DNA from 2 places in the Streptococcus dentalis genome. Region 1 is predicted to be linked to the other one. Evidence: predicted binding sites of a transcription regulator. Region 1 holds the regulator's gene; the other holds the start of a gene.

Evidence for each region. Region 1 encodes Rex, which represses fermentation and respiration genes when NADH is low (regulators of the CRP and FNR family bind a similar motif). Its sites were predicted from a motif close to TTGTGAANTANTTCACAA; they were not measured.
Region 2: SM121_RS00240 (class II fructose-bisphosphate aldolase) is a predicted target of Rex. The motif match lies at 11,840-11,857, and genes of this name have one in related genera.

The regions. Positions count from the first base shown of each region.
Region 1 covers NZ_CP139418.1:1,457,449-1,474,020, forward strand. Annotated here, with positions in the region: gene pta (phosphate acetyltransferase) at 61-1,032, opposite strand; gene SM121_RS07090 (RluA family pseudouridine synthase) at 1,054-1,947, opposite strand; gene SM121_RS07095 (NAD kinase) at 1,944-2,762, opposite strand; gene SM121_RS07100 (GTP pyrophosphokinase) at 2,746-3,417, opposite strand; gene SM121_RS07105 (CYTH domain-containing protein) at 3,513-4,070, shown strand; gene SM121_RS07110 (ribose-phosphate diphosphokinase) at 4,143-5,099, shown strand; gene SM121_RS07115 (cysteine desulfurase family protein) at 5,109-6,221, shown strand; gene SM121_RS07120 (DUF1831 domain-containing protein) at 6,231-6,578, shown strand; gene SM121_RS07125 (DUF4649 family protein) at 6,580-6,795, shown strand; gene SM121_RS07130 (redox-sensing transcriptional repressor Rex) at 6,926-7,573, shown strand; gene radC (RadC family protein) at 7,626-8,309, opposite strand; gene SM121_RS07140 (hypothetical protein) at 8,364-8,642, opposite strand; gene SM121_RS07145 (class A sortase) at 8,812-9,555, opposite strand; gene gyrA (DNA gyrase subunit A) at 9,569-12,025, opposite strand; gene SM121_RS07155 (L-lactate dehydrogenase) at 12,224-13,210, shown strand; tRNA gene SM121_RS07160 (tRNA-Arg) at 13,356-13,427, opposite strand; gene rpsA (30S ribosomal protein S1) at 13,504-14,703, opposite strand; tRNA gene SM121_RS07170 (tRNA-Gln) at 14,872-14,943, opposite strand; tRNA gene SM121_RS07175 (tRNA-Tyr) at 14,993-15,073, opposite strand; gene SM121_RS07180 (DUF2969 family protein) at 15,126-15,356, opposite strand; gene SM121_RS07185 (branched-chain amino acid aminotransferase) at 15,592-16,572, opposite strand, start outside.
Region 2 covers NZ_CP139418.1:35,691-52,262, forward strand. Annotated here, with positions in the region: gene SM121_RS00165 (hypothetical protein) at 1-3, opposite strand, end outside; gene SM121_RS00170 (SP0191 family lipoprotein) at 139-693, opposite strand; gene SM121_RS00175 (DAK2 domain-containing protein) at 979-2,643, opposite strand; gene SM121_RS00180 (Asp23/Gls24 family envelope stress response protein) at 2,646-3,011, opposite strand; gene rpmB (50S ribosomal protein L28) at 3,154-3,342, opposite strand; gene SM121_RS00190 (LiaF transmembrane domain-containing protein) at 3,461-4,156, opposite strand; gene SM121_RS00195 (LytTR family DNA-binding domain-containing protein) at 4,161-4,607, opposite strand; partial or broken gene SM121_RS00200 (LiaF transmembrane domain-containing protein) at 4,751-5,063, opposite strand; tRNA gene SM121_RS00205 (tRNA-Thr) at 5,261-5,333, opposite strand; gene SM121_RS00210 (GNAT family N-acetyltransferase) at 5,380-5,841, opposite strand; gene SM121_RS00215 (ABC transporter permease) at 5,880-6,665, opposite strand; gene SM121_RS00220 (ABC transporter permease) at 6,667-7,485, opposite strand; gene SM121_RS00225 (ABC transporter ATP-binding protein) at 7,487-8,479, opposite strand; gene SM121_RS00230 (alpha/beta hydrolase) at 8,841-9,782, opposite strand; gene SM121_RS00235 (hypothetical protein) at 9,916-10,701, opposite strand; gene SM121_RS00240 (class II fructose-bisphosphate aldolase) at 10,911-11,792, opposite strand; gene SM121_RS00245 (hypothetical protein) at 11,984-12,436, opposite strand; tRNA gene SM121_RS00250 (tRNA-Leu) at 12,517-12,602, opposite strand; gene SM121_RS00255 (CTP synthase) at 12,727-14,340, opposite strand; gene SM121_RS00260 (B3/B4 domain-containing protein) at 14,514-15,209, opposite strand; gene rpoE (DNA-directed RNA polymerase subunit delta) at 15,472-16,056, opposite strand; gene tig (trigger factor) at 16,283-16,572, opposite strand, start outside.

The sequences.
Region 1 (16,572 bases):
TTAGAGATTCTGACTCTACCATAAAAAGGCCTAGGAAATTCCTAAGCCTTTCAATTATTCTTATTGTTCCACAGCCTGAGCTGCTGTAATCAAGGTCAATTTATAAACGTCATCTGCATTACATCCGCGAGAAAGGTCGTTAACTGGTTTGTTCAACCCTTGCAATACTGGACCTACCGCTGCAAAACCACCAAGACGTTCTGCCATCTTGTATCCAATGTTACCTGCTTCAATACCAGGGAAGATAAAGACATTGGCTTGACCTGCTACCTTGCTTCCTGGAGCCTTCAAGGCTGCAGTTGCAGGAACAAAGGCTGCGTCAAATTGCAATTCTCCGTCAATTTCAAGATCTGGACGAAGTTCATGGGCAAGCTTAGTCGCTTCGACAACCTTATCAACACTTTCACCGAAACCAGATCCTTTTGTTGAATAGCTCAACATAGCAATTTTTGGATCAATTCCAAACATCTTGGCTGTGATAGCTGAATTGATGGCAATTTCGGCTAATCCTTCAGCATCTGGATTGATGTTGATGGCACAGTCCCCAAACAAGTAGCGTTCAGATCCACGAACCATAAGGAAAGCCCCTGAAGTACGTTTTACATTTGGACGAGTTTTGATAATTTGCAAGGCCGGACGAACAGTTGCGGCTGTTGAGTGAATCGCACCAGAAACCATCCCATCAACAATTCCCATGTGTACCAACATGACACCAAAATAGTTAACATCGTCTTTCAAGACTTGACGCGCTTCTTCTGTCATTTTGCCCTTACGACGTTCTACCAAGGAAGCTACCATTTCTTCAAAACCTGGATAAGAATGAGGATCGATGACTTCATATCCATCCAAAACCCCTTCGATTTCAAGATAAATCCGAATTTTTTCCGGATTACCAAGCAAGACAGGGGTTACTTCTGTCTCGTTCACAATACGTTTTGTTGCTTGGAGAATACGAGGTTCTTCACCTTCTGGTAATACAATACGTGCATTCTTACCAACGAGGTTGGCTTTGAGATTTTCGAAAACTTCCATGAGTTTTACTCCTTTTAATAATTAATAACTTGTTTGAAGCTGTGTTAATACAGCTTGGAAATCTGGAGGTAGTGGACTTTCTATGACCAATTCTTCCTCTAGAAATGGATGATAATAGGATAGACGATGACAATGAAGGGCTTGGCGCTCAATGCCGTCTTCTAAACTGCCGCCATAGAGATCATCTCCCAAGAGCGGAAAACCAATATGGGAAAAATGAACGCGGATCTGATGGGTTCGACCTGTGTGTAACTGAATATCCACAAGGTGGATATCACCAAAAGATTGAACAACTTGGTAGCTTGTATGAGCATACTTGCCACCTTTAGCTACCTTTCGGGTGATAATTGAATCTTCATCACGCGCAATCGGAGCAATAATCTCTCCGACAGGATCAAGCTTCCCAGATCCCTTGACCAAGGCATAATAGCGTTTCTGAATCGTTTTAGACTGCAATTGCTTATCCAAGCGGGCATGGGCATAGCCATGTTTGGCAAAGAGCATGACGCCACTTGTATCCTTGTCCAAGCGAGTGACAATGTGGACCTGCTGGTTCTCATAGCCCTGTTTCACATAATAGCCTTTTACAAAATTGGCTAAGGTATTGGAATGAATCGCACTTGGAATAGAAGCAATCCCAAAGGGTTTGTTTAAGATCAAAAAATGATCATCTTCAAACAAAATATCCAAAGATCGATCCATGGGTTTCAGAGTTTCGAACCCTTCTTCTGCTGGAATATCAATGACCAAGCGATCCCCAATATCCAATAAATAAATTGCATTCTCCGAACGTCCATTGACAAGGATCTGGCCACCACGAAACTTAATCTTTGCTAAGAGACCCTTAGAAACCTCATGCTTTTTCAGGAAGGTCTTGACCTTGACATGCTCATCGACAATGAATTCAAATCTCATTCTCTATCATCTCCGATAAAGGCATCCTTGACCCGATTCCAGAAACTGGTATGACTGGAGCTGGCCACAAAATTAATCTTATGGTTGTCAATCTGGTATTCTACCTTTGCAATATTGCGGTAAGAATAGGTTGAATTATCAACAGAGATAATGTGGAAGCCAGGTCTTGTCGGTGTAATCTCGATCTTATCCTTTTTAGGGACAATGACAGAGGAACCCAAGGTACGATAAACACGGTTGTTGAGACTGGCGATCTCAGCGATCTGTAGCGCCTCAATAGTTGGGTGAAGGACTGCTCCTCCCAAGGATTTGTTGTAAGCCGTACTTCCTGTAGGAGTCGAAACGGTAATCCCGTCTCCTCTGAAGCGCTCAAAATCCACTCCATTAATCGTGAGATCGGCAACCATGGTCCGGTCGCTTCTCTTAATCGTCGCTTCGTTCAAAGCCCTCATGGTACGGGTTTCCCCATTGTCGAAAGTGATCTTGACATTCAAAATAGGGTAAGAAACCTTGGCACCTGTATCATATTTTAAATTCTCAACCAACTTATCGATTTCACTGTCTAAGTAATCCGTATAAAATCCTAAGTGTCCAGTATGGACGCCGATAAAACGCACGCGATCCAACTGCTGTTCATACTTGTGAAAGGCCGATAGCAACATCCCATCACCACCAATTGAAATCACAATATCCGGATGCTTCTCCGTCAAAATAAAATTATTTTTTCGAAGCTTGTAGCGCAACTGCTGAAAAACCTCTTCACTTTGACGCTTGCGATTGCGAATAATGGATACTTTTTTACCTGTAGTCTTCATCTGTGTCATCACTATTTCCAACGCCATCATTTAACTTACGATGAAGTGGATCAAACAGGGCTTGAGCCTCCTGAATCGCATCCCGAATTGCCCCCATCTCTTCATCCAAGAGATAGGCCAGGTTTGCTGTCGTCTCTAAGCGTTTTTTGATCTCGTCTGGAAAGTCTCCTTTATATTTATAATTAAGCGAGTGTTCAATGGTTGCCCAAAAATTCATGGACAAGGTCCGAATTTGAATCTCTGCTAAGATCGTTTCATTTCCATCAATGGTATCGACCGGGTACTCGACAACGACGTGGTAACTCCGGTAGCCACTTGATTTCTTGTGGCGGATGTAGTCTCGCTCTTGGACCACGCGCATATCCTGCCGTTGTCTCAGAACCTCTAGGATCTCATCCACATCGTCCACAAACTGAACCATGATGCGAAGACCAGCAATATCTTGCATATCCTGAGCCAGATTTTCTTCAGAAATATTTCTTCGTATCATCTTTTCACGAATACTCTCAATCGGTTTGACCCGTCCTGTAACAAACTCAATTGGAGAATGCTTTTGTTGCTTACGATATTGCTTACGAATCCCACGCAGTTTGATTTTTAATTCCCCAACTGCTTGGATATACGGATCTAAGAAGTTTTCCCAATCAATTGCCATCCTACCACCTTGTAATCTGAACCATTTTTGTATACAATAAACACATCTCTTATTATATCATGAATCGCTTTTGAAAAAAAGCAAAGGACCACAAAATGAACCATTTAGAAATTGAATACAAAACCATGCTAGACAAGGAGGAATACCAATCCCTCCTTCCACTTTTTGCTGATACAGAATTGGTTGTCCAAACCAATCACTATATCGATACACCTGACCAGCTCATCCGTAAGGAAAAAATGGCCTTGCGGGTGCGTACTTTCACAGATCAGGCTGAATTGACTCTCAAGGTCCCTGAAGCAGTTGGCCATTTCGAGTACAATCAAGACCTCAGCCAAGACGAAACCCAGGCGATCCTTCAACACCAACAGTTTCCTGATGGGGAAATCAAAAACCTCTTGATGTTAAAAGGAATCCCTGTTGAACAACTGGCTGTTTGGGGGAGCCTTACAACAGAACGATTCGAAAAAGAAACAGCTGAAGGCATAGTGGCACTAGACCACAATCTCTATCTAGATACTGAAGATTATGAGTTGGAAATCGAGGTCGAAACTGCTGAGCAGGAAGATAATTTCCATCAGTTCATGACAGACCATGGGATCGTCTACAAAGCAGCAAAAAATAAAATCGCCAGATTAGCGGAAAGATTGTAAAATAGCTGAAATTATCGCAAATTTTTGCTAAAATAGTGCTAAGATCAAAAATCTAAATGAGGTTGGAATCACATGTCAGATAAAAAAAATATGAAGCTCTTCTCTCTCAATTCAAATCCAGAGATTGCGCAAAAAATCGCGGATCACGCTGGGGTTCCACTTGGGAAAATTTCATCCCGTCAATTCTCAGATGGTGAAATCCAAGTCAATATTGAGGAAAGTGTTCGTGGATATGATATTTATATCATTCAATCAACCAGTTTCCCTGTCAACAATCACTTGATGGAACTGTTAATTATGGTGGATGCTTGCCAACGGGCCAGCGCAAATACTGTCAATGTGGTCATGCCTTACTTCGGTTATGCCCGCCAAGACCGTACAGCTGCTCCTCGTGAACCAATTACTGCTAAGCTCGTCGCAAACATGTTGGTCAAAGCTGGGGTGGATCGCGTCGTCACACTGGATCTCCATGCAGTGCAAGTTCAAGGTTTCTTCGATATTGCCGTAGATAACCTCTTTACCATTCCACTTTTTGCAGAACACTACATTAATAAAGGTCTAACAGGGCCTGATGTCGTAGTCGTCAGTCCTAAAAACTCTGGTGTCAAACGGGCTCGTAGTTTAGCTGAATATCTTGATGCACCGATTGCGATCATTGATTACGAGCAAGATGATGCGAACCGTGATTATGGCTATATTATCGGGGATGTCAAAGATAAGAAAGCGATCTTGATTGACGATATCCTCAATACTGGTAAGACATTCTCAGAAGCTGCGAAAATCGTCGAACGCGAAGGAGCTACTGAAATTTATGCTGTTTCAAGCCATGGCTTATTTGTGAAAGGAGCTGTCGAGTTATTAGACCAAGCTCCGATCAAAGAAATCTTAGTAACCGATTCTGTTGCTCCAAATGGGCCAACACCAAAAAATATTAACTATCTGACAGCTAGCGAACTGATCGCTGAAGCTATTGTTCGCATTCAAGAAAGAAAACCTGTTAGTCCTCTATTTGCCTACCACAAGAAATAAGGTCTTAATGTGATATATTTTGATAATGCCGCAACAACTCCCCTTCTACCTGAAGTCATTGATAAAATGTCTGAAACCATGAAGACCACTTTTGGAAATCCATCGAGCCTCCATGCTCATGGACGGATGGCTAGTAAACTTCTCCGAGAATCTCGCGAGCAAATTGCTCAGTCTCTCCATACTATTCCAAATCGTATTTTCTTCACTTCAGGTGGATCAGAAAGTAATAATACCGTTATAAAAGGCTACTGCTTGAAACACCAAACAGATGGCAAACACATCATTACTACCGCTTTGGAACACCATGCGGTTCTAGAACCCATCGAATATCTTGTAGAACGTTTCGGATTTGAAGTTACGATCGTCCAACCAAGAGATGGACGCATTCAGTCTAGTGATATCAAGGCTGCACTTAGACCGGATACTATTCTTGTCTCTACCATGTTTGCCAATAATGAGACAGGCGATCTGTTACCGATTAAAGAAATCGGAGAACTCTTAAAAGATCATCCAGCTGCCTTTCACGTTGATGCTGTCCAAGCAATTGGAAAGGTCCCTGTCTATCCCGAAGAGTTGGGAATTGATTTTCTCAGTGCTTCTGCCCACAAATTCCATGGCCCTAAGGGAGTCGGCTTCCTTTATGCGGCCGTCAAAGATTTTGATAATCTCTTACATGGTGGGGATCAGGAAAGTAAGATGAGAGCCAGCACGGAAAATCTCATTTCAATTGTCGGGATGGCAACCGCGCTTCAGCAAGCTACACTTCATCAAGAAGAAAATTTCAACCAGGTTCAAAAACTCGGCCAAGAACTAGTCAATGGTTTAGCAGCCTACGACTACTACGTAAATGCGAATGATGATCATCTTCCATTTGTTTGGAACCTTGGCTTTCCGGGTGTCCAAAATGATGTATTATTGATGCGACTCGATCTTGCTGGAATTTCTGTCTCTACAGGTTCTGCTTGTACCGCAGGTACCATTCAACCCAGCCATGTCCTTGAGGCGCTCTATGGAAAAGATAGCTCACGCCTAAAAGAATCCCTTCGAATTAGTTTTTCAGAACTCAATACCATAGAGGAGGTTCAAGACTTCCTCACAAAACTTAAAGAAATTTTATCATAGGAGAACAATATGACTTTTGAAACTAGTATCACATTGAAAGACTGCAAATATACCTATAGTCTTCACCCAAATATTAAAAAATATACCTTACGTGACAATACATTTGCTGTTACAAAAGTTGGAAATTACGAGTTGAATCGTTTGCTCGAAGCTGTTCCAAATAGCGGTGAAGGTTTCCTGCTTAAAATTATCTTCAACAAAGACCTCACTGGTTTTAAAATCAATATTACAGATAAGTCAGGTCTTCGCCTGGTTAATATCTTTAAAAATCCAGAAAATGACATTATCCAACAAAAATTCTATTTCTTAATGGATAGTCTCGTTGAAAGAGAAATTTTCAACAAAACAGAGGTTTAATATGGTAACCCTAACTTATATCGACGCGTACCAAGTAGAACGAACGACTACTTATCCCGACCTTGCAGCCTGCATCTTAGCTTTTTCAGGCTGTGTAACCTTACCTGACTCTTACTCAATCGTTTCCATTGAATACAAGGGTGAAAAGCTCCCCTATACGGGGCGTGTCGATGGACTCTATGCTTTTTTGAAAAAATTAGAACAAGCTAAAAACTAAGCTGATGATGATGGAACTCTCCCATCACCATCAGCTTTTTAGTTAGACAAATATATTTTTGAAAAATCGGTCTACATAGTTGATTTTTTCACAATCTTCCTATACAATAAGAGGGAAAGGTTGTGATATTGTGAAACATGATAAAAATACTCCAATTCCACGCGCAACAGCAAAACGCTTATCGCTCTACTACCGCATTTTTAAACGCTTTAACTCTGAAAAAATAGAGCGCGTCAATTCCAAGCAAATTGCGGATGCAATTGGGATTGACTCTGCTACCGTTCGCCGAGATTTTTCTTATTTTGGTGAATTAGGAAGACGGGGATTTGGTTATGACGTAAAAAAACTGATGAACTTCTTTGCGGATCTCTTAAATGATAATGCCATTACCAATGTCGCTATTGTGGGGATCGGAAATATGGGAAGTGCGCTTCTCAACTATCGCTTCCATGAACGCAATAAGATGAAAATTGTCATGGCGTTTGATCTTGACGATCATGAACTGATCAATACCAAAAGTAAGGACGGAATTCCCATTTACGGTATTTCCTCTATTAAAGAAAAGCTCAAACAAGAAGGCATTCAAACAGCCATCCTAACTGTTCCAAGCGTCAAGGCTCAAGAAGTGGCTAGCCTTTTGGTAGACGCTGGGGTCAAAGGGATTCTCAGCTTCTCACCAGTGCATCTGACAGTTCCTAAAGATGTCGTCGTCCAATATGTCGACCTCACCAGTGAATTGCAAACACTCCTTTATTTCATGCGAAAAAACGAAGAATAAAGACTTATACTTTAACAACAAAAAGGTTGGAACCAGAGGATTCCAACCTTTTTTAAACTAAATAATCTGTTTCTTCTCGATAACTATAGTAATTTTCTTCAGATACAATCAAGTGATCCAATAGGGTTAAACCCATCACTTCACAGGCCTCTAAGACTCGATGCGTTACTTCATCATCGTTTTTACTGGGAAATACGGCACCAGATGGATGATTGTGAGCCAAGATGATGGACGTCGCCATGTGTTTTAGTGCATAATGTAGGATTTCACGTGGCTCCGCAATACTTCGATTCACTGTTCCAATAAAAATGGTCTGTTGATGAATAATTTCATTCTGCGTATTCAAATAAAGGGCAACCAGGTGCTCCTGTTTCTTATGGCCGATTTCCTGTTGAATTTTATGGGCCAATTTCTGACTACTCATGATTTGTTCAGAACTCATCAATTCGTCTTTATGAATCCTTCGTCCAAACTCAATCACAGCTTGAAGTTCGATGGCCTTCACCCGGCCAATACCAGAGATTTCCTGTAGCTCCTCTAGGGTTAATTGACTTAACTCCTTTAAACTATTAACCGAACTCAAAAGACCTTGTGCAATCTCATAAACGCTTTTTTGCTTATTGCCTGTTCGCAAGAGAATGGATAACAATTCCTGATGACTCAGCTTATCCACCCCTTCAGAAACCAAACGTTCCCTAGGAAGCAAAGACGGTTCAATAAATGATATGTCGTACATAATTTCCTCCTCACTTATTAATTCGTAATAAATAGAGAAAACGACGACCTTTCATTATTTGCAGGCAATTTCTTGCTTCAAATCATCTAACACTAATACTTCATCTTTATTAAAGCGGATCTGATAACCTGTTTGAACTTGTTCAAGCTCCTTTAAAAACTGTTGAATTTCACAGCGAATCAGGTACTCCTGACTCTGAGGAATGGCCTCTAAAGCTTGGTAAACCTGTTCTACTTCGTAGATTCCTTTCGTAATTAATCCATTTCGTGGAAAATCATTTACTAAGAGATTATAGAAATGATGCAAGAGATGATAAATTCGCTCTTTTGTCACTATCCTACCTCCTTATCATACTCTTTCTCCTCTATTATATACTGAATTTCCCTCAATATTATGACAAGTTCCTTACATAATATTACCAATCTCTTACAATTTTACAAGAATTTCTCCTAGTTTCCTACATAGAAAAAGCCCAGACATTTCTGTCTCGGACTTTATTTTCTTAAAGTTGCATTTGATTATAAGACTTGCTGAATGAATCCAGGATGTCTTTTGGAGCCTTGTCATAGTCAACAGAGGTTTCCAAATTCCCTTTTACAATCGTACGGTAAGTCGCTGCAGCATCCTCACAGGTCACCAAAGTGATCTCATTAACGCCTTCACGATCTTGAATAACATCTACACGGTCTGGAGTCACTGTCTCAACTGACGAGATGACATAAGTATAGACTTTCTCTTTGTCCGTGATGTAGATCTTCATACCAGCCTTGGCTTTCTCTAATGGTGAAAACAACATGGCATTTGCACCAGTTAAGCCAAATACATGGTGACTGGCGAGAGAATAATTGCCTTGCCCCATAACTTGGTTTTCCTTCATGGTCCCTGCCCCATAGTAGAGGGCTACGTTTTCTAGTCCCTTAAAAATCGGAAGATTCATGTTCAATTCAGGAATCGAAATTCCCCCAATCACAGGAAGTTTCTGAGCCTTCCATTGGGCATTGATCACAGCTTCCGTCGAGAGTGACTTAACATGTTGGAAATCAAAGCTCGTTTTCACTTTTTTATTCTTATCAATGGTGTTTTTATCGACCTTGCTAACCTGGTATTGGTTGGTATGCCAAACCATAATCATATTTCGGATCGGAGCATTGAAAATTAAGAGAAGCGAGAGAATAATCAAAAGTGTTGCAACGATGTTGATAAGAGTATTGCGTAAACTCTTTTTCTTTTTTCTTCTGCGTGACATACTGTCCCCTTATCTATTCGTTTTCTTCCACTACTTCTTCATCTTTATCATCAGGCTGGACTGTTGTAAAGGTCACAATTTTCGCATCCTGATCCAGTCTCATAACTTTCACACCCTGAGTTGAACGACCCGTTTGAGAGATATTCCCAACATTTGTGCGAATCATGACTCCTGTATCGGTAATAATCATCAGATCTTCATCCCCTTTAACAGTTAAAAGACCAGCTAACGGACCATTTTTCTCTGTAATATTGGCTGTCTTGATTCCTTTACCACCACGGCCTTTGGTTGGGTATTCGCTAGCCATTGTACGCTTACCATACCCTTTTTCAGTGATGATCAATACTTCATCTTGATCCGTAACGACACTAGCTCCAACAACCTTGTCTCCTTCACGGAGATTCACACCACGTACACCTGTGGCAGAACGTCCCATATTTCGGACTACAGCCTCATTAAAGCGGACAGAATAACCATACTTGGTACCGATAATAACATCAGTGTTGCCATCTGTAAGGAAGACATTGATTAATTCATCCTCATCGCGCAGATTCAGCGCTTTCAGACCGTTCTGACGAATATTTGAAAATTCAGCTACATTGGTCCGCTTGACCAAACCTTTTCGCGTCGTAAAGAAGAGGTAGGCTTCGTCCCTGCGGTCTTGCTCCACATTAATAATGGTTTGAATCGATTCACCTTCGTCCAATTTTAAGAGATTGACGATTGGTAATCCTTTAGCTGTCCGACCATATTCTGGAATCTCATAACCTTTCAGACGATAGACACGTCCCTTATTGGTAAAGAAGAGCAAATGATCATGGGTGCTCGTAGATACCAGTTCCCGAACAAAGTCATCATCTTTGACACCAGTTCCTTGAACCCCTCGTCCACCACGTTTTTGAGCCGTAAATTCCGCTTGGTCCAGACGTTTGATGTAGCCTTTATTCGAAAGGGTGATCAAGACATCTGTTTCTTCAATCAAGTCCTCATCTTCAAGAGAAAGGACTTCTCCGATCATCAACTCAGTTCGGCGAGCATCACCAAACTTGCGTTTGACTTCTTCCAATTCTTCTTTGATGATGGTAGCCACACGTTCTGGTTTAGACAAAATGTCAACCAAATCAGCAATCAGGGCAACCAAATCATCATATTCACTTTGGATCTTGTCTCGTTCCAAACCGGTCAAACGACGAAGACGCATGTCCAAAATGGCTTGACTTTGACGTTCAGAAAGTTTGAACTTCGCCATCAATTCAGCCTGTGCTTCAGCGTCTGTCCGGCTATTGCGGATAATCCGGATCACTTCATCTATGTGATCCAAGGCAATCAGCAAACCTTCTAAAATATGGGCACGTGCTTCCGCTTTTTCTTTATCAAAGATGGTCCGTCGAGTCACCACTTCTTTCTGGTGCTCAATATAAGCCCCTAAAATTTGGCGAAGAGAAAGAATCTTTGGAACACCATTTTGGATCGCCAACATATTGAATCCAAAATTGGTTTGCATTTGAGTCATCTTAAAGAGATTGTTCAAAATAACGTTAGCCGAAGCATCTCGGCGGACCTCAATCACAAAACGAACCCCTTCACGGTTTGATTCATCCCGTACAGCTGTAATCCCTTCGATCCGTTTTTCTTGCACCAAGCGAACGATGTGCTCGTGAACCTTGGTTTTATTGACCATATAAGGGAACTCAGTAACAACAATCCGTTCACGGCCACTCTTGGTTACTTCAATCTCTGTACGAGAACGAAGAACGATTGAGCCTTTTCCGGTTTCATAGGCTTTGTGGATACCTGATTTCCCCATGACCAAAGCACCTGTCGGAAAATCTGGACCAGGAAGAACTTCCATGAGTTCACGGGTCGTTACCTCAGGATTATCCATCATCAACTTCACTGCGTCAATGGTTTCTCCCAAATTGTGTGGAGGAATATTGGTTGCCATCCCAACGGCAATCCCTGTAGCACCATTAACGAGAAGGTTAGGGAAACGTGCAGGGAGGACCAAAGGTTCGCGCTCGCTGGCATCGTAGTTATCAGCGAAATCAACTGTATTTTTGTTGATATCCCGCAACATTTCAAGAGCGATCTTACTCATACGAGCTTCTGTATACCGTTGTGCAGCGGCACCATCACCGTCCATAGAACCAAAGTTTCCATGACCGTCTACTAACATGTAGCGATAACTCCACCATTGCGCCATCCGAACCATGGCTTCATAAATAGAGGAATCCCCGTGTGGGTGGTATTTACCCATAACATCCCCTGTGATACGGGCTGATTTCTTATGTGGTTTATCTGGTGTAACACCTAATTCATTCATTCCGTACAAAATACGACGGTGAACAGGTTTCAAACCATCCCGAACATCAGGGAGGGCACGAGCAACGATAACACTCATGGCATAATCGATAAAACTCGTCTTCATTTCTGATGTTAAATTCACATCAATTAGATTCTTATCCTGCATTCAAAAAATGCCTCTCTTTACTTAATTCACCATACTATTATAACACATTTTAGCCTATTTTTCTTCTAAGGAGTACAAATGTAAAAACGTTTACATCAAGGATTCATACTGTATCAGATGACAAAGACTTTCAAAAGTGGTAGAATGAAGACGTATGAGAATCTATCTCAAAAAAATATGAAGGAGACGTTTAGACTCATGAATTTGACTAAACAACACAAAAAAGTTATCCTTGTCGGTGACGGTGCCGTAGGTTCATCTTATGCATTTGCACTTGTCAACCAAGGAATTGCACAAGAGCTTGGAATTATCGAAATTCCTCAATTGCACGAAAAAGCTGTTGGAGATGCGCTTGACCTTAGCCACGCCCTTGCCTTCACTTCACCTAAGAAGATCTATGCGGCTGAGTACGCTGACTGTGCAGACGCTGAGCTTGTTGTAATTACTGCAGGTGCTCCTCAAAAACCAGGTGAAACACGCCTTGACCTTGTTGGTAAAAACCTTGCGATCAACAAATCAATCGTTACAGAAGTTGTGAAATCTGGATTTAACGGTATCTTCCTTGTAGCTGCTAACCCAGTTGACGTATTGACATACTCTACATGGAAATTCTCTGGATTCCCTAAAGAACGTGTTATCGGATCAGGTACTTCTCTTGACTCAGCTCGTTTCCGTCAAGCTTTGGCTGAAAAATTGGATGTGGACGCTCGTTCAGTACACGCCTACATCATGGGTGAACACGGTGACTCAGAATTCGCAGTATGGTCACACGCTAACATCGCTGGGGTAAACCTTGAAGAATTCCTTAAAGACACTCAAAACGTTCAAGAAACTGAATTGATTGAATTGTTTGAAGGCGTTCGTGACGCTGCTTACACTATCATCAACAAAAAAGGTGCTACATACTACGGTATCGCTGTTGCCCTTGCTCGTATCACTAAAGCAATCCTTGATGACGAAAATGCAGTACTTCCACTTTCTGTATTCCAAGAAGGTCAATATGGTGTTAGCAACGTCTTTATCGGTCAACCTGCCATCGTAGGTGCACACGGTATTGTTCGTCCAGTGAACATCCCATTGAACGATGCGGAACAACAAAAAATGAAAGCTTCTGCTGATGAATTGAAAGCAATTATTGATGAAGCATGGAAGAATCCAGAATTCCAAGCAGCTTCTAAAAACTAAGCAAATAATCAAACACCATGTCTAGGACATGGTGTTTTTTTATCTTATGAACATTAAAAAGGAGACCCGAAGGCCTACTCCAACTTTTAAAAATGCTTCTTGGCCTTGAAACAAAAAAGAGAGCCTCTCAGCTCTCCTACCGTCATCCACCCTGAGGGAATCGAACCCCCATCTCAAGAACCGGAATCTTACGTGATATCCATTACACTAAGGGTGGCAACTATGATAGTATATCAAAAAAACAATCATTTTACAAGTAAAAAAAGCTTACCAAAAGGTAAGCTTTAAAAATATTACAATTCGATATCGCCAAACAAGTCAGCCATTGAGAATCCAGTTTGAGTTTCTGGAAGTTCAAAGTCACGTTTTTCTTGTTTTGGACGACGTGGACGTTGTTGACGTTTTTCTTGTTTTTCGCCTTCTTCTTGAGCTGGACGTTCTTCAAGTGCTTTGATAGAAAGTGATACACGTTCATCAGCAGCATTTACTTCAAGAACTTTAACAGTTACTTCTTGTCCAACTTTAAGAACATCTTTTGGATTTTCAACACGTTTGTGTGAAATTTGTGAGATGTGAACAAGTCCATCGATACCTGGCAATACTTCAACGAATGCACCAAAGTCAGTCAAACGTTTAACTGTACCTTCGATGACATCACCAGCAGCCAATTTTTGTTCAACGCCATCCCATGGTCCAGGTGTTGTAGCTTTCAATGAAAGTGATACACGCCCTTCTTCTTCGTTCAAGTCAAGAACTTTCACTTCGATTTCTTCACCAACAGTTACAACTGATTTAGGTGAAACGTTGCGTTCGTGTGACAATTCAGTCAAGTGAACCAATCCATCAACACCACCAAGGTCGATGAAAGCACCGAAGCTAGTGATACGAGCAACTTTACCAGTTACAACATCACCAACGTTCAATTTACCAAATACTTCAGCGCGTGCTGCAGCTGATGCAGCTTCAACAACTTCACGACGAGAAAGGATGAAGCGGTTTTCTTTTGCGTCAACTTCTTTGATTTTAGCATCAAATTCTTGACCTACGAAACGTTCAGTGTTACGTACAAAACGAGTATCAAGCATTGAAGCTGGAATAAATCCACGAAGTCCTTCAAATTCTACTGAAAGTCCGCCCTTAACAGCGCGAGTTCCTTTAACAGTAACAACTTCTTCTTCACGTCCGACCAATTTGTCCCATGCTTTGCGAGCTTCCAAACGTTTTTTAGATACAAGGTAAGTTACTGTATCAGTATCTTTACCAACTACTTGACGAAGAACAAGCAATTCAAGTGTTTCACCTGGTTTTACCAAGTCATTGATGTCAGCATCACGATCGTTTGTCAATTCGCGAAGAGTCAAAACACCTTCGACACCAGTTCCAGAGATTGCAACGTTAGCTTGGTTCGCGTCAACTGTCAATACTTCAGCAGTAACAACGTCACCTGGTTCAACTTGGCTAACACTGTTTAGCAAATCTTCAAATTCATTCATCTAAAAAATCCTCCAACAATCAAGTTTTCTAAAACTTGACATACTTATAATTATTTTTCCTAAGCAAGCACTCGCAACGAAATCAAAATGATCTACAACGACTTCTTCATATAAAGAAATAAAATACCTGAGTAGATATTTTACCACCTTATCTGATATTACCTAGAACTGGGGTAGCTGGATTCGAACCAACGCATGAGGGAGTCAAAGTCCCTTGCCTTACCGCTTGGCTATACCCCAAAAAGAGCGCTGACATTAGTCACTTTATCATCGTCACAATGAACGCTAATGGAGAGAGAGGGATTCGAACCCCCGAACCCGAAGGAGCGGATTTACAGTCCGCCGCGTTTAGCCTCTTCGCTATCTCTCCATATAAATCAACAGGATCTATTATACCATTGATTTATTTTGATTGCAAGCCCTTATTTATTCAAATTATAATTTTCTATTAAAATTTCAACGGCTTTTTCAAGTTTTTTGTAAAGAGAATCCACATTTCCATTTTTGATAATGGCAAACTGACCTGCCATGTCTGCAATTTCCCCAATCGTTTTCTTTCCAATGGACAAAGTGAAACCATCAAAAGTGTCTTTCCCGACGGTTACTTTACTATCAACGATTTGAATCTTAATTTTCTTATCTTTTTTACTCATTTCAACCCTCTTTTCACTTTTTCTATTTTACAAAAATTCTCTTGATGACGCAAGAGAAAAGGGAGTGGGCAGAAAGAATTTAGTTAGAAATTCCTTCTTTATCCCACCCCCGCAAGAGTCATTCGTCACTCTTTTATTCCTAAAAGCGAATGAAGAGAAACATTAACGACTGCGTTCTTTCGTTAAGACTCGTTCTCATTGAAGTCTGGACACTTTTGTCTCAGACGCTTTCGGTTTAATCGACTTTGACAATCCATCCTTCTGGCGCTTCGACATCACCAAATTGGATACCGGTCAACTCGTCATAAAGTTTACGTGTGACAGGACCTACTTCTGTTTCAGAATAGAAGACATGGAAGTCATCCCCGTGTTGAACGCCTCCGATCGGAGAGATGACAGCTGCGGTACCACAAGCTCCTGCTTCTACGAAGCGATCCAAATCATTGATAAAGACATCCCCTTCAATTGGTGTCATACCAAGACGGTGTTCTGCCAAGTAAAGCAAAGAGTACTTGGTGATCGATGGCAAAATAGACGGACTCAATGGCGTCACAAATTCGTTACTAGCAGTGATACCAAAGAAGTTTGCAGAACCTACTTCTTCAATCTTGGTGTGCGTCGCTGGATCAAGGTAAATCACGTCAGAGAAGTTACGATCATGCGCAATCTTACCTGGCAACATACTAGCTGCATAGTTCCCACCAACTTTTGCAGCCCCTGTACCATGTGGTGCAGCACGGTCATACTCATCTTGAATCAAGAAGTTCGTTGGGACCAAACCACCTTTAAAATAGTTACCGACAGGCATGGCAAAGATGGTAAAGATATACTCATCTGCTGGATGCACACCAATAATATCACCAACCCCAATCAAAAGTGGACGAAGGTAAAGGGTAGCTCCTGTACCATATGGTGGAACATACTCTTCATTGGCTTTTACCACTGCCTTACAAGCATCTACAAACATGTCAACAGGTACTTGAGGCATCAGCAACCGATCTGCTGTGCGTTGCAAACGTTTGGCATTTTGATCTGGACGGAACAATTGGATACTTCCATCTTTTGTACGGTAGGCTTTCAACCCTTCAAAGGCTTGCTGACCGTAATGCAAACTTGGAGAAGATTCGGACAAATGCAAGGTCGCATCTTCTGTCAATTCCCCTTTTTCCCAAGCTCCATTGCGATAATGTGCCAAATAGCGATAGGGTAATTTCAT
Region 2 (16,572 bases), 550 kb from region 1:
CATTTTTCCTTACCTCTTACTTTCTGACTATATTATAGCGAAAGAAAATAACAGCCACTAGATAATTTTGTCACTGGCTCACATGACAAAAGTCACTAAAAAAAGCCAAGTGACTTCACTCGACTTTTTCTATTCTTCTTACTGACCTTCTTCTTTCATGCCATGCAATTTCAAGGCCTTGACCAAGGCATCTGCCTTCATATTCTTCAAGTTATTGAGACCGGCATCTTTAAAGTAAGAAATTTCTTCTAGAGACTTGGCGTCAATTAGGTTGATGTCAATCACACTAGTTGAGAGCAATTTTTTCTCTGGCGTGATTGTATACTCCAAACTAAAACCAGGAACAGTTTTTAACTTCTTGTAGTCTTCGTTTTGTTCCATCAAAGCTTGAATGGCTACTGTAAGTTCTTCAGGCGATTTCTCTGCTGCAATGGTCCCAAGTTGTTTGGGCAGATCAGCTGTCACTTCGATGCGAAGGTTTTCAACCTTATCTCCCTTAGATTTGATGATATCCCGGTGTTTTGTTCCATTGATATCTCCAACTAAGGTTGTGGTTTTTTCTTCATTTTTTACTTCTTTTTTAACAGAGGAACTGCTAGATGAGCTAGCGGTTGTAGTTTTCTTCGTTTGGGATTGCGAACAACCAGTCAATACCAAAATGGCTAGCCCAAGGGTTACAAAAAATTTCTTCATTTTTATAACTCTCCTTTCACATACTGATACCAGTATAACATATCGCGTCTTTCTTGTCTAAAAACTCCACTTCTCAAACCATTTCCTCCTCTTTTCAAGCTCTTCAATTTGAATAAAAATCTGATGAATATGAGACTTTTTGCAGAAACTCCTTTTTCTCACGAATAAAGCCTCAGTGGAGGGTTCACTTCAGTCTCAAATCCCTCTGAATCACGCTGCTTTCATAGAGAATCTCCTGGTTTTTCTATATACAAAAAAAGGTTCCGAAAGGAACCTTCTGTTCAATTATTCTACACTAAACAAGTATGGGTAGACGGGTTGGCCACCTTGGTGGATTTCCACTTCTACATCCTCATACTTCTCAGCAAGGACTTGGGCCAATTCATTTGCCAACTCCTCACTGCCGTCTTCACCGACATAGATGGTCACAATTTCACTATCTTCGTCCAACATATGAGCGAAGGTTTCTTCCAAGGTTTCCATCATATCTGGGTTTGAAACGACGATCTTACCATCGACCATTCCAAGATTATCATTTTCATGAATTTCAAGGCCATCAATAGTGGTATCGCGAACCGCTGTCGTCACACTACCAGACACAACATCGCCCAATGAAGCGCTCATGCGTTCGTAGTTTTCTTCGATCGATTTGCTCTCATCAAAGGCAAGAAGACTGGTCAATCCTTGAGGGATAGTCTTGGTCTCTACAACTGCTGCTGGTTGATCAATCACTTCTGCTGCAGATTGAGCGGCCATCAAGATATTTTTGTTGTTTGGCAAGATAATGATGTTGCGCGCATTCAACTCTTCAACCGCTTTAACAAAGTCTTCTGTTGATGGGTTCATGGTTTGACCACCAGAGATGATGTAATCCACCCCTTGCGCTTTAAAGATATCAGCCAATCCGTCACCCGCAACAACTGCGATGATGGCATATTCTTTTTCTTCAACTGGTTTGGCTTGACGTTCTTCTTTTTCAACTTGCGCTTCGTGTTGGTTGCGCATGTTGTCGACTTTGACCTTGACCAAGCTTCCGTACTTAAGACCTTCTTGCATGACAAGACCTGGATCTTCTGTATGGACGTGAACTTTGACAATCTCATCGTCATTCACCACCAATAGGGAATCCCCAAGGTTGTTCAAATAGTTACGGAATTCATCGTAATCGAAGTCTTTGACATAGGTTGGACCTTGTTTCAAAGCGACCATGATTTCTGTACAGTAACCAAACTTGATGTCTTCAGTAGCCACATGGCCAGCGACTGACTTGTGGTGTTCTGCATTAATCATTTCTGACATGGTTGCAGGTGTTGCTTGGAACTCTTCAGAAGCGATGAATTCACCTGTCAAGGCTGACAAGAATCCTTCATAGATGAAGACCAACCCTTGACCACCAGAGTCTACCACGCCAACTTCTTTCAAGACTGGCAACATATCTGGAGTCTTCGCAAGAGCTGTTTTAGCTCCTTCAAGAGCGGCACGCATAACTTCTACTGCATCGTTGGTAGATTCTGCTTTCTTCTTGGCCCCAATGGCTGCCCCACGAGAAACCGTCAAAATGGTTCCTTCAACCGGCTTCATAACGGCCTTATAAGCAACTTCTACACCAGACTGGAAGGCTGCTGCAAGTGCTGCTCCATCCAATTCTTCTTTGTCTTTGACACTTTGAGAAAATCCGCGGAACAATTGAGAAGTGATAACTCCTGAGTTCCCACGCGCCCCCATCAAGAGACCTTTAGCGAAGATCCCTGCTGCTTCTCCAACAGTTGAAGCAGAACGGTCAGATACTTCTTTGGCCCCATTTTCGATGGTCATTCCCATATTGGTTCCTGTGTCCCCGTCTGGTACAGGAAAGACGTTCAAAGAGTTTACATATTCCGCTTGTTTATTTAAGCGCGTAGCCCCCGCTTGAACCATTTCTTGAAATAAACTTGTAGTAATATTAGCCACGATTATTCTCCCACAATCTTGATATTTTGAATATAGACATTCACAGTATCCGTAGTGATTCCAAGTTGATTTTCCAAACTAAATTTCACACGTTCTTGAATATTTTTTGAGACTTCGCTAATCTTTGTTCCATAGCTCAAAACAGTGTAAACATCAACTGCGATAGTTCCTGCTTCCGTTGTTTTGACAACAACACCTTTAGAGAAGTTTTCTTTCCCTAGGAGGGCTTGGAAATTATCTTTGATCGCATTTTTGCTGGCCATTCCAACCACACCGAAGATTTCAGTAGCGGCACCGCCTACAACAGTTGCGATAACCTCATCAGTCAATTCAATTTGACCGTCCTTTGTATTGATTTTTACTGTCATAATTTCTACCTCAAAAGTATTTTATATTCTATTTTACCATAAAAGAGATCAACTGTAAAAGGGTAGGGACTATTCTTCTCCCACTGTGACAGCTGTCTCTAGAGAAAAAGAAAAGAACCTCTATGAGGTTCTATATTCTTTATTAAACGCGTTCTACTTTACCAGATTTCAATGCACGAGCTGAAGCCCAAACTTTTTTAGGTTTACCATCGATAAGGACAGTTACTTTTTGAAGGTTTGGTTTTACGGCACGTTTTGTTTGGTTCATAGCGTGTGAACGGTTGTTACCTGATACAGTCTTACGACCTGTGAAATAACATACTTTAGCCATTTCTGTGTTTCCTCCTATTAGATCTAATATAACGGATGTGCTAGCACCACATACCGTACTATATTACCAAAAAAAATCTCTCTTGGCAAGCTTTTGGCCAAAGTTTTTCATTTCCGACTTAAGAAAACGAATTCGCTCCCACATAGATAATTTCCAGATTTCCTAAGGAGACATCGCCTGTAATGTAGAAATCCTTGCTTGTCAAAGCACTTGGATTTTCCTGATGTTGGATCGCTGAGAGGGAATTATCCACATTAACATGGACGCGCCAATCACTTGGTACATAGAGGCTCAGACTCCCAAGGGAAACATCGACAACAAACTGAGCAGAAGGACCCTCGATGCGGCAATTGTCAAAATAAACCGATGCTTCTCCCATACTCACATCTGCACTTCCGCGGGTAAAGTGTTGGTCATTGAGATATTTTGTCACTGTTGAAAAAGTGACATCAATGTCATTGCCATCCGACTTACTCATGGACCCAGCAGAATAGGAAGCTAGGCGGGCTTTTGTTTTCTTAGAGGGTTTAAACAAAATGTTGAGCCCAATCACAGCGAGAATTGAGGAAAGGATGACAACTGAATTTGAAACTGGGAGGAAATGGTATTGCCCATTGAGACAAAAGAGGGCTAAAAGTCCATAGATGAAGCCCCAACCAAAATGGCGTTTTAAGAAACTAGAGAGGGACAGGACGGCAAGCAAGGTAACCCAAGCTAAGGTCCAGATGCTAATGTCCCATTTTACAAAATAGCCTTGTAAGAGGATTAAGGCTGCTAAAAGGATTAAGAATACTCCAATTAATTTTTTTCTCATGATATTACCTCATTTCATTTAGTCGTTCTTTTAAGAGTTGATAGTAGCGTCTAGATACGTGAACCTGCTTATGAGTCTGGTAGAAATTGACCGTGCTGGTCCCTGAAAAAGACTTTTCCAGAGAGTAGATCTGCTTTGCGTTGACAATGGTGGATTTGGATATCCGACAAAAGGCGATGGGAAGCAGCTCCTCCAACTCATAGAGCTTCTGCTTAACCTCATAGGCCTCGTCCTTGGTGTGCCCAAAAATCTTCTCCCCGTCCGTCTCAAAAAAGAGGATCGATGCCACATCCAGAAAATACTCACTTCGATCCTTGTAAAAGGCCAAAGGAGCAACCTTTTGTTCGAGGATTCTCTCTTGCAGCTGGGTCAACTCCGGGGTCAAGCGCGGAGCTCGAATCAAGATCTCAGGCTCGTCCATAGATGGATCCAATTCGATTCTAACTTTCATAAAACTCCTTTCCCAACGTTTTGATAGTACCATTATAACAGCTGTTGAAAACAAAACAAGGGCTTTTCAGTAAGCGGAACGTTTTCCCCATCAAGAGGTAGTTTTTGAGAAGTAAAAAAGCTGATCAAGTGACCAGCCTTTCTTTATTTATTGCTTTCCTTGTTCGGTAAAAGAAAACTAAGACCTACACAAGCGAGCACACCTGCTGTAATAACCAGGCCATTTGAGACCGACAAGAGATCGTAAATCGCATTTGCGATCATAAATGCGATCAAGGCGCAGATAACACTTGCCTTGTAATCTTTTTTTCAAGAGATTTTCAAGTGTAAAGAATGCAAATAAGAGAGCAGGAAATAGGGGCCAGATGTTCACATCGAGCTTTGGAAAACCAACCATTCCCATTGTGACAACCGCAAGAGCAGCCAAAATAAATCCAAGTCCAAGTAGTTTTTTCATCATATACCTCATTTTGATTATTCGGAAGTACTTCTTCCTTTGATGATTCTATGATAGCAGAGAGCCCCAACGGCGACAAGGACTTTTGACTAAGTGGTCAAAAAAGGTGCCTATGCGGTCAAAAAAAAGAGCGAGACCGAACGAATATGTGATCACCATCATTCGTCGTCTCGCTCCTTCAAAGCAGATTTTTTCTATGCCGATTGCAGGGATCGAACCTGTGACCTACGCGTTACGAGTGCGTTGCTCTACCAACTGAGCTAAATCGGCGATTACCTTCTTAGTATAGCACTCTGATAGCGGATGTCAAGCACTTTTAGTTGATCTTTTTAATCAGAATCTGACATGGATTCTGTGGATCCCATAGTTGCGGAAAAATCTCTAATTTTTTAAAACCAAGACTGCGATAAAAGACATTTGTTCGGTCATAATCTTTATTTGAACCTTCTGCGACTGTTTTGACCTGTAGGTAGTCCACTTGTTTGACTGCTTCTCTTTCTATAGTCGTAATTAATTCCCTTCCAATTCCTTGACCTTGGAATGATTTTTTCACGCCTAGACAGTCAATTTCAGCACAATCTTCACTCGAATATGATAAACCTATAAACCCTACTACATCACTTTCTTGATAAGCAGCCCAAACTCGTAAATCCTTAGCTCCTTCAATGTAGGCTTGCGTGCTTTCTGGTATTCCAAACCATTCTGGCAAATCCCTTAAAATCTCAGCGACAACTGCCATTTTTTGATCTTCACCCTTGACTTCTTTAATTACAAACATCATAAGTTCCTTTCTTGATTTTAGTCTTACTTTACCTCTTACGAACCAGCACTTTCGTAGGCATCCAATCCCCGGTCCCAAAGTTTGAGGGAAATAACAAAGAAAACAAGGGAAATCAGAATCAAACCACCAATTTTAAAGAGTCCATCCTTGTCCTGCAAGAAATAGCTGGCAGGATAGTAGGCCGTAAAGGCGAAAGGTACAATAAAGCTAATTAACCAACGAAGGAGCGAATTGTAAATAGAAATAGGATACTTGGCAAAATCATTAAACATATAGAAAATGTAAATCATGGCACCTGACTGCTTGGTCCAAAAAGCGATGCTGGCTGTAGCAATTTTCAAGGAAGTATAAATCAAGGTCGCAAAAGGAATACAAACTAGAAAAATCAGGAATTTTGGAAGAGTCCAAGCAATGCTAGTCGCCGTTGTCGCTAGTAAAATTCCACCGACCAAAAGTTCACCCAAGGCATCAATCTGAAAGGTCTCAACAAGGATGTGAAAGAGAGGATTGATAGGACGAGTCAGATACTTGTCAAACTCCCCTTTTCGAACTAGTCGTTGACCTAAAGCCCAGAGATTGTCAAAAAAGAGATGATCTAGTCCCTTTGGAATTAAGGAAAATCCATAGATAAAGGCAATTTCTTGAAAAGTCCAACTTTCTAGGGAGGGAATGTGTTGAAAGATGACATTGAGAAACAAGAGGTTTAGGCCTTGAGTCAGAAAGACTCCCAACACACCAACCACAAAATCAACTTTGTATTCCATGATTTGCTTGATGTATTGTCTAATAAAAATCAGATGCATGCGTTGATATTTTTTCATACTAACCTCCCTGAATGGTGATAAATGACTGGACTCGTTTCCAAATCAACTGAGACAAGCCCACCATCACTATAAGCCAGAAAAGCTGAAGCAAAAGTGCTTGAAGAATCTGACTGGCATCGTATTTCCCAACAATAATCATAACTGGAGTGTAAATCAAGGATGAAAATGGCAATAAGGAGAGAATATCTGAAACCACCTTTGGAAAAAACGTCAAGGGAATCAAACTGCCAGACATAAAGGCCACTATTGAAGTCTTGAGTAGATTGGAGCCCCATAAATTTTTAAATACAAAGGCTGAAAATCCAAAGCAGATATTAAAGAAAAAGTTAATCAGATAAGCCAGAGTTAAGCTAAAGAGATAAAGGACAGTTAATCCCAGCACTTCTACAATACCTTGCCCAGATAAGATTTTCATCAAAACAATGACACTTAAAAATGGCAGTCCAACAGAGATAAAAATCAACCACTTGGAGCCAAGTTCAGTGAAAAGGTAAGAGGCCGCAAAATGCACTGGTCTCAATAAGCGCATGATAATAGAGCCATCTTTTACCTCATCACCAATCATAAAGGAGCTATCAGACCTGGTCAAAAGATTGGTCACAAAACTCATGATGATGTAGAGGGTGATATCCGCCATACTGAAGCCCTGAATCAAAGGCTCCTGGGAGGAGTCAAAGACAGCCTTCCAGAGATAGAAAGCGACAAAAGCCCCCATGACATCACCAATCCGATAGAGAATAAAGTTAACTCGATAGCTAATCAACTCCTGAATCCCTGCATTGATAAAGGGTTTATAACGTCTCCACAATTTGACCATCTTAGAGCTCCTTTCGATAGAAGCGACGGATAATATCTTCAATATCTGTATCTACCATCTTCAAATCACGAACTTCAAAATCAGATAAGGTTTGCTTGATAATATCGGCCGACTGGTAGAGGGAACTATCGAATTCAATATTGAGAGTATTTCCTTGTCTATCAATGGACATATCAGGCAAGCCCTCATAATGAGAGACTAGATGATTTTGACCTGGCGTCAGGTCAAAGGAGAGAGTCTTCATCTTGCCAAAGGTTTCCTTGAGCTGGCTAACCGTCCCATCAAAAATCTCTTGCCCCTTGTCAATCATAAAAATCCGATCACAGAGTTGCTCAATATCACTCAAATCATGAGTAGTCAAGAGAATAGTTGTCTTTTCCTCTTGATTGATCTGAGTAATGGCCCGACGAATGTTATCCTTGACCGAAACGTCTAAACCAATGGTCGGCTCATCTAAAAAGAGAACTTTGGGATTGTGAAGCAAGGAAGCTGCAATATCCGCCCGCATCCGTTGCCCAAGTGAAAGAGTTCGCACGGGGTCCTTGATAAAATCCTTCAAATCCAAAACTTCATTCAAAAAGTCCATGCGCTTATGGAAAAGCGAGTCCGGTACATCGTAAATTTCCTTCAAGACCGTGTAGGTCTCTTGCAGTGCCAAATCCCACCATAGCTGGGTGCGTTGTCCGAAAACGACTCCAATATCCTTGACATAATCTTGTCGATTATCTTGTGGAATCTTGCCGTTAATCCGACAAAAACCAGATGTCGGTTTTAAAATCCCTGTCAGCATTTTGATGGTGGTCGACTTCCCAGCACCATTTGCCCCGATAAATCCTAGAATCTGCCCCTTTGGAACTTCAAAAGTTAAATCCTTGACCGCTTCAAAGGTCTGCTTTTCAGGATGAATAAAGGAGCGCAAGGCCCCCTTTAACCCCGGCTCCTTAACTGTCTTCACAAAATTTTTCCGAAGATGTTGCACTTCTATCATTGCCATATCTATCTCCCTATCGTAAGAAGCAACATTGTATTTTTGACTACAAATATTCTAAATCCTTACTTTCTACACTTACTCAATATTATTACAGAAGGCTTTATACCAACCTATTATAATCCAATAAAAAAAGGAATGCAAGCGTTTGCTTATAGATTATGAAATTAGAAATTTCTCTCTTGAAATAATGCTTTTGAGTCAGAAATTCTGGTTTAATAGTTTCCTTAAAACACCAAAAAACCTGCCCTTAGGGGCGGGCTTATTGTTAAGAAAAAGAATTTTTTTAATCGAGAAAATTAACGATTCTACTGTTAATCCTTCAGCATTTAATTATTATCATCAGTCTCAATGGATTTTTAAGCCCTCAATTATTCTCTAAAAATTCTTTAATACGAGAAACAATAGCATCGCTTTGATAATGATAGAGGTCGTGAGGCGCATCCATATAGTCGACTTGAACATTAGACTGGTCGCTTGCAAATCTCTCTGCATAACGTTGCCACTCTGATTGGCTAAAGCTGGTTCCCTCCCCATTTGAAACCAAGAGAAGTACAGGGATTTTGGGATCAATGGTAAATTTACTAACCTTTTGGGCATTTTTCTTTACAGTTCGGGTCTCATTGAGCATAGCCGTCGACAGCAACTGCTTGTAAGCTAAAAATCGGTATTGCTGACGCTCACTTTTAGTCAAGTCAGAATTCTTCAGGTAAACAGACTCAGGGAAATAACGGAGCAGGCCAATCTTACTCGTCCAATAGGCTAAGGTTATAAGAGTTGGGTGTTCTTTTAAATCTTCATAGCTCGCTGGCAAAGCCCAATCCAGGCCAATCAAAGCCTTCACTTCATTTGGATATTTCTCTTGCCAAGCAAGACTCTCTAAACTAGCCATAGAATGCGAAATAATCACATAAGGACCTGAAACATGAGCTTGCGCCAAAGCTTGACGGGTTTCAGAAAGGACCTCCATCACATCTCTTGAACGATCACTATCTTCGCTAAAACCATATCCTGCTCGCTCCACGACAACAACTTTGTATTTTTTGGATAGGGAATCTGATAGATCCTTAAAGTCTAAAATCGGAGAGGCGATACCTGCACCGGAAAGAAAAACGATTATTTGAGGCCCTTCTCCTTTAACAGAGACATTCATTCGATGTCCATTGACTGTAACTTGTTTACCAATGGGTGTGAGAAGCTTACTTTCATTTCGTAAACTGAATTGATGAAAAACAAATGTAGCACCTAAAAAGAGCAGGAGAAAGCCACAAACGATCCAGCTCCACAGTTTGAATTTTTTCATAGGCATATTGTACAAGTTTTAGAGTGTTTTAGCAATACAAATAAGATATTTTTATTGCAATAATAAAAGAGATAAATAATAACCTCCAAGTCTACAAAAAGGCTTATCCTTACGGATAAACCTCTGGTTAATTTATAATCTATTTATATTCAGTAAAAATTAATCTAGCATTATCACTTGGTAAATCAGGATCAGAGTTATATAAACTAGTTGAAATTATATCTCCGTCTTCTAATTTCACGACAACATCTTGATTACCAGAATTTAGAGTTTGTTCTTTCTTTTTTTTCGTTGAATTATTATAAATATCAATTGACCAACCTAAATTATCAAATTCAGGATCTAGCTTCACATTCGTGCTCAGTTTATACGTACCAGCTTTAATATCACGCCCCACTACATACTCTCCAATTCCCGCTTCATTACTCATTTCTACTTTTTCTGGTACTGCATTAAACTTAATCTTGGAAATATTACTAAAATCCAATGTATCACCCTCAAATAAAATAATCCTGATTTTTGAAGGATAATCGGTTGATGTTCCTGGTGCACCTGCTACCCAATTAATAAACAGTGAAAAAGGATCCTTTCTATTTCCAAAAATATTTCCTGATCCTCCTGTTATTTCCAAATCATAAATACCAGGTTTTACATCTCCGTTCTCACCCACAACAACATCTCCGGTGACATAGATTTCTTCTGTTGATTTCGATTGTTTTGCTAACAAATTCATCTCTTCTAAACGCGAGTTCTCTTTAGTAACATCTTTCATTGACGAATTCTTTTCAGACTTAGGTGTCGAATCCGATTTTACCGTTGGATTCTTTTCAGGCAAAGCAGTATCTTTCGATACATTATTAGTATGACAAGCCGTTAGCAACGAGCCAGCGATTAAAACTGTTAACAATAATTTAGTGTTTTTCATATTCACACTACCTCCTATATACCTAAAACTTAATTTCATTTTATCACAACCTATTACAAAAGTAAATATATTAACTTCTTTATATAACCATGGATTGATTTTAACTTACTAATCTATTCATTTAACATTAATCAGATAAAATGAATATAAAATCAAAAAAGGCTTATCCTTGCGGATAAACCTCTGGTTAATAACATTTCAAAGCTAAATTAAGCTTTGCCTTCTGAACCGAATACGTCGATACGTTCTTCAACAGCTGCTGTAATTGCTTCGAAACCTGGTTTCAAGAATTTACGTGGGTCGAAGAGTTTCTTCTTATCGTATTCTGCTTCGTTTGCATCGTATTCACGTACGAATTGACGAGTAGCATTTGCAAATGCGATTTGGCATTCAGTGTTAACGTTAACTTTTGCAACACCAAGTTTGATAGCTGCTTGGATTTGATCATCAGGGATACCTGATCCACCGTGCAATACGATTGGGAATCCTGGAACAGCTTCAGTCAATTTTTGCAAGTGGTCAAGGTGAAGACCTTTCCAGTTTGCTGGGTAAGGACCGTGGATGTTACCGATACCTGCAGCCAAGAAGTCGATTCCTGTAGCAACCATTGCTTTAGCATCTTCGATTGGTGCCAATTCACCGTCACCGATGATACCGTCTTCTTCACCACCGATAGTACCAACTTCAGCTTCTACTGAGATACCTTTAGCATGAGCTTTTTCAACGACATCTTTCGCCAATTTAAGGTTTTCTTCAACTGGAAGGTGTGAACCGTCAAACATGATTGAAGTGTAACCAGCTTCGATACATTCAAGAGCATCGTCGTAGTGACCATGGTCAAGGTGAATAGCAACTGGTACAGTAATACCCATTGATTCTACAAGGTTTTCAATAAGGGCTTTACATACTTTGTAACCACCCATGTATTTAGCAGCACCCATAGAAGTTTGGATAAGTACTGGAGCTTTCTTAGCTTCTGCTGCACGCAAGATAGCTTGAGTCCACTCAAGGTTGTTTGTGTTAAATCCACCAACTGCATAACCATTGTCACGAGCTGCTTGGACAAATTTTTCTGCTGAAACGATTGCCATTTGTTATAGGCCTCCTATAAATTTTTGTGGGGTTAATCCCACTTACATTGTTTATTTTATCACTTTTTAGATGAAATTGCTAGCTTTTCCTGTAGCTTTAAGCGATTTCTTCCGATAAATAGGACGGAATCTCCTATCTCCTAAGACTCTCATCCTAGCAAACAAGTAAAAGAAGGGGACTTACACCCCCTTCAATTCTCTTCTTTAAATTTTTTTAGTGAAAGGAGAAAGGCAATCCCGCAAATCACAAGGGATACCGCTGCAACCCATTGAGAATAGAAATAAGCAGCAAATAACTGACTGTCGGTAAATATTTTTCCAAGAAGTCCGTTTAGCACTCCCTCAAGAAAGGGAATATTCTCACACACTGCAAGGATTGACGCAAGAAAGAGTATACTGCCTGCTATCAGAAAAAGATGAAGAATCCATTTTTTGATTCTTTTTTTATCTCTGAGCAGATACTTAGAAGCAATCGCCACTAAAAAAATGAAAACATTCCATATGTTTAAGGCGATAAAATATCTAAAAGTATCCTTGTATGCACCTATCCCCATCGCTAAAATCAGGATAGGACCGAAAAAATTAATGGCACTTCCCAATAGTGCAAAAAGGCCATCGGCCAATACCAGATCCTTTTTCTTCATGTTCTCACCTCATCTCACACCTATTCTACCACAAAGAAATTTGAAAACAAAAAAAGATAGCCGAAGCTATCTTGATCCGATGCGGAGAGAGGGACTTGAACCCTCACGACCTAAAGCGGTCACAGGATCCTTAGTCCTGCGCGTCTGCCAATTCCGCCATCCCCGCGATTGAGTACCTTACTAGTATATCAATCTTCTACTTTCTTGTCAAGATTTTTTTCAAACTTTTTTCAGAGTTTGTCATTTTTTCACAAAAAGGGAGCAGGTCCTTCGACCTGCTCCCTTGATTTTTATTTGCTATCGTGGTTTTCAACTGCCGCTGTGATAAAGGCTGTGTAAAGTCCTTCTGGGCGGTTTGGACGGCTTGACAATTCTGGGTGGTATTGGCAAGCAACAAAGAATTTGTTTTCTGGGATTTCAACGATTTCGACCAAACGGTTGTCTGGTGAAACGCCTGAGAAGACAAATCCTGCTTCTTCGAACTGTTCACGGAAAGCATTGTTAAACTCATAACGGTGACGGTGGCGACGTTGTACCACTTCTTGATTGTCATAGGCAGCTGCTGCTTTTGATCCTCGTTTGAGTTTAGAAGGGTAAAGACCGAGACGGAGCGTTCCACCCATGTCTTCCACATCGATTTGGTCCCGCATGATATCGATAATTGGATACTTGGTTTCTGGATCCAATTCGGATGAATTAGCCCCTTCCAAACCTAAAACGTGACGGGCAAATTCGATACAGGTTAACTGCATACCCAAGCAGACACCCAACATTGGGACGTCTTGTTCACGCGCATACTTGATGGCTTGAATTTTGCCTTCTGTTCCCCGTTGACCAAAACCACCTGGGACGATGATTCCATCCGCATCTCCAAGGAGTTCTGCCACATTTTCAGCTGTCACATCATTGGCATTGACCCAATTAATCTTGACTTCTGCATCATTGGCATACCCTGAGTGCTTCAAGGCCTCAACGACAGAAATGTAGGCATCTTGCAATTCTACGTATTTTCCAACCAAGGAAATCTTGACCTGTTTCTTGAGGTTCATGACCTTGTCGACCATCGCAGACCATTCTGTCATATCTGCTGCAGGAACATCCAATTTCAAATGGTCACAAACGATTTGGTCCATATTTTGTGCTTGCAAGTTCAATGGGATTTGGTACAAATGTTCCACATCCAGTGATTCGATGACAGCTTCTGGTGCGACATCACAGAATTGAGCCAACTTGTTCTTAATTCCTTGACCAGCTGGTTTTTCTGTACGGATGACCAACATATTTGGTTGAATCCCAAGACCACGCAATTCTTTCACAGAGTGTTGCGTCGGCTTGGTTTTCATTTCTCCCGCAGCCTTTAAGTAAGGAAGAAGGGTGGTGTGGATGTACATAACATTTTCAGCACCAACATCTGCCTTCATTTGACGAAGAGCTTCAAGGAATGGAAGGGATTCAATGTCTCCAACTGTTCCCCCGACTTCTGTGATGATGACATCTGAATCCGTCGTCGTCGCTGCTCGTTTGATCTTTTCTTTCAAAGCATCTGTGATATGAGGAATAACCTGTACAGTCGCGCCCAAGTATTCTCCACGACGTTCCTTTCGAAGGACTTCGCTATAAATTTTCCCTGTTGTCACATTTGAGTACTTATTCAGATTAATATCAATGAAGCGTTCATAGTGACCAAGGTCCAAGTCTGTCTCTGCGCCATCGTCTGTGACAAATACTTCCCCGTGTTGGTAAGGACTCATCGTCCCTGGGTCAATATTGATATAAGGGTCAAATTTTTGGATGGTCACTTTCAATCCACGATTTTTGAGCAAGCGACCAAGACTTGCTGCGACAATCCCTTTCCCGATGGATGATACGACACCACCCGTGACAAAAATATATTTTGTTGACATGTGCTTTCCTCTTCTTCTAATGTTGTAGAGGCCATTCCTCTTTGCAGAAAAAACAAAAATAGCTCCCTAATCCTTAGGGAGCTCCGACCTCAAAATGAGGTGCCCGAACAATATCTTACCGCAAATGGTCTACTTTGTCAAATTGAAAATTTCATGAAAATAATTTTCGCTGTTTACACGACCTTTTCCACTCCATTTTGTGTGACGAGAAATTTCTCAAATTGAAGCTGAGGCATGCAAAGAGCAAGGTCCTTGTGGATTCGTTCTAGCGCTTCTAAACGCATCTCGACTGACGTCTCGGTATTTCCTTGGATGACAAAGAGGGCGTTTTGCGTAGTCTCCTCAAATTTGTAATGGTCACTATCGCGTACATCCAACCAAGCCAGAACTCCTTTTTGATCCCGGTAGACAGGATCTGTCGGTGCGACATGTTTTTCACTAGAAAGGATAGGGAGGAAGAGATCGTCTCTTTGACTCACTGTAAATTCAATCGGTCCCTCAATCTTATCTAGGTCATGTCCTCCAATTGCGAGAAAGGACTTCAGAGATTCGACATTATAGATATCGATGATGCTATTGATCTGAGGAAGAGCTCCTCGATGCTGGATGTTTCGGATAAGAGCTAGGACTGTTGGGGGATTTTTCTTGATGCTACGCCCTACTTTTTGCAAGAGGTCTGTATACCCTTTGATGACAGGAGATGCCACTACTTCTTCTGTCTGACACTGGAGCGCCCATTGTTCAAGCTCTTTCTTCTTTTCAAGAAAAGAAGGGGGCAAAACTGCTTGAGGATCCACATTTCTAGCAATTCCGACCACAACTGTATCAATACCAAGAGCTACTAAACTTTGATCTAAACGAAAGTCCATCTGGAACACCTCCTATTTGGGAAACCTTACACGTTTATCATATACCATTTCGCCACTTTTTTCAATGCAAACAAAAAGAGAGTGGGACAGAAATCGGTCATTCGTTAGAACTCGATTTCGTCGTTCCACCTCCGCACAGTTGAGTAGGGCTGTAAAAGCTGATGAAAGCAGCGTAGTAGAGCCCACTCAACCACTGCGTCTTGCTCGACAATCCAAAAACAATTGAGAGGCTAGGACTTTTGTCCCAGCCTCTTCTTATGATTTATTCTTCTTCCTCGTCTTCAGAATCCTCTTCTTCGTCGTCTTCTTCGCTTAATTCAACTTCCTCACCCAAATCATCTGGTACGATTTCATTGATTTCAGCATCGTAAGCTTCGACTTCACTCTTTTCATCATCTGGATTTTCTTCATCGTATGAAAGAGCTGGATCTGCTTCGTAAACTTCTTCATCTTCTGGATCATCGTCGTTGTAGTCGATCGCATCTTCGTCTCCATCCATGAAGGCATTGACACGTTTTTTCTTCCGTTTCTTAGGAGTTTCATCTTCGTCTGTTTCTTCAATAGCGATGATTTCTTCGTCAACTTCATCGATGGCATACCATGAACGAAGACCCCATTTGTTATCTCCAAGTGGGATAAAGCTTCCATCTACATTCAATTCTGTGTAGAACAATGGAAGAGCTTCACGGATCTCGCTGTTTGATTTTTCAAGGTAATTTTGAATTTCATTTACAAGATCGCTAAAGTACATTTCATGGTCACGTCCGCGTAATTCCAAAATCGCACGCGCCACTTCAATCATAGAAAGTTCACTTTTTTCTTGTCCAGCAAATACTTCTAATTCCAAGGGTAAATCTCCTTATGTTTCATTTCCTAAATGGAGAAGGATCCGGTCTTCAACCTCATCCTATCCTCAATGATAGATTGAAAACTTCTCGTCACTAAATCTATCACGCATTTTATCGTTACACTCTATTGTACGATAAATTTCCCCTTTCGTCAAAGGAAAATTCCAGGATTCTCCATGAAATCAAAAAAAAGAAGAGCCTCACGGCTCTTCTTTTTTATCTCAATTATTTTACTTTTGCTGTGCTTGTGATTACGTTCACTGCTTTCTTCACTGTGATGTCATGTTTCAACATTTCTGGTGAAAGAAGGTTGCGAACTTGTTCAACTGGCATGTTGTAATCTGCTGCCAATTGTTCGATTTCAGCGTTGATTTCTTCTTCAGTTGCTTCGAAGCCTTCTGCTTTCGCTACTGCTTCAACCACAAGGTTTGTCTTCGTACGGCTTTCAGCTTCTGCTTCGTATTGTTTGTGAAGATCTTCTTGAGTTGTTCCAGTGATTTGGAAGTACATTTCAG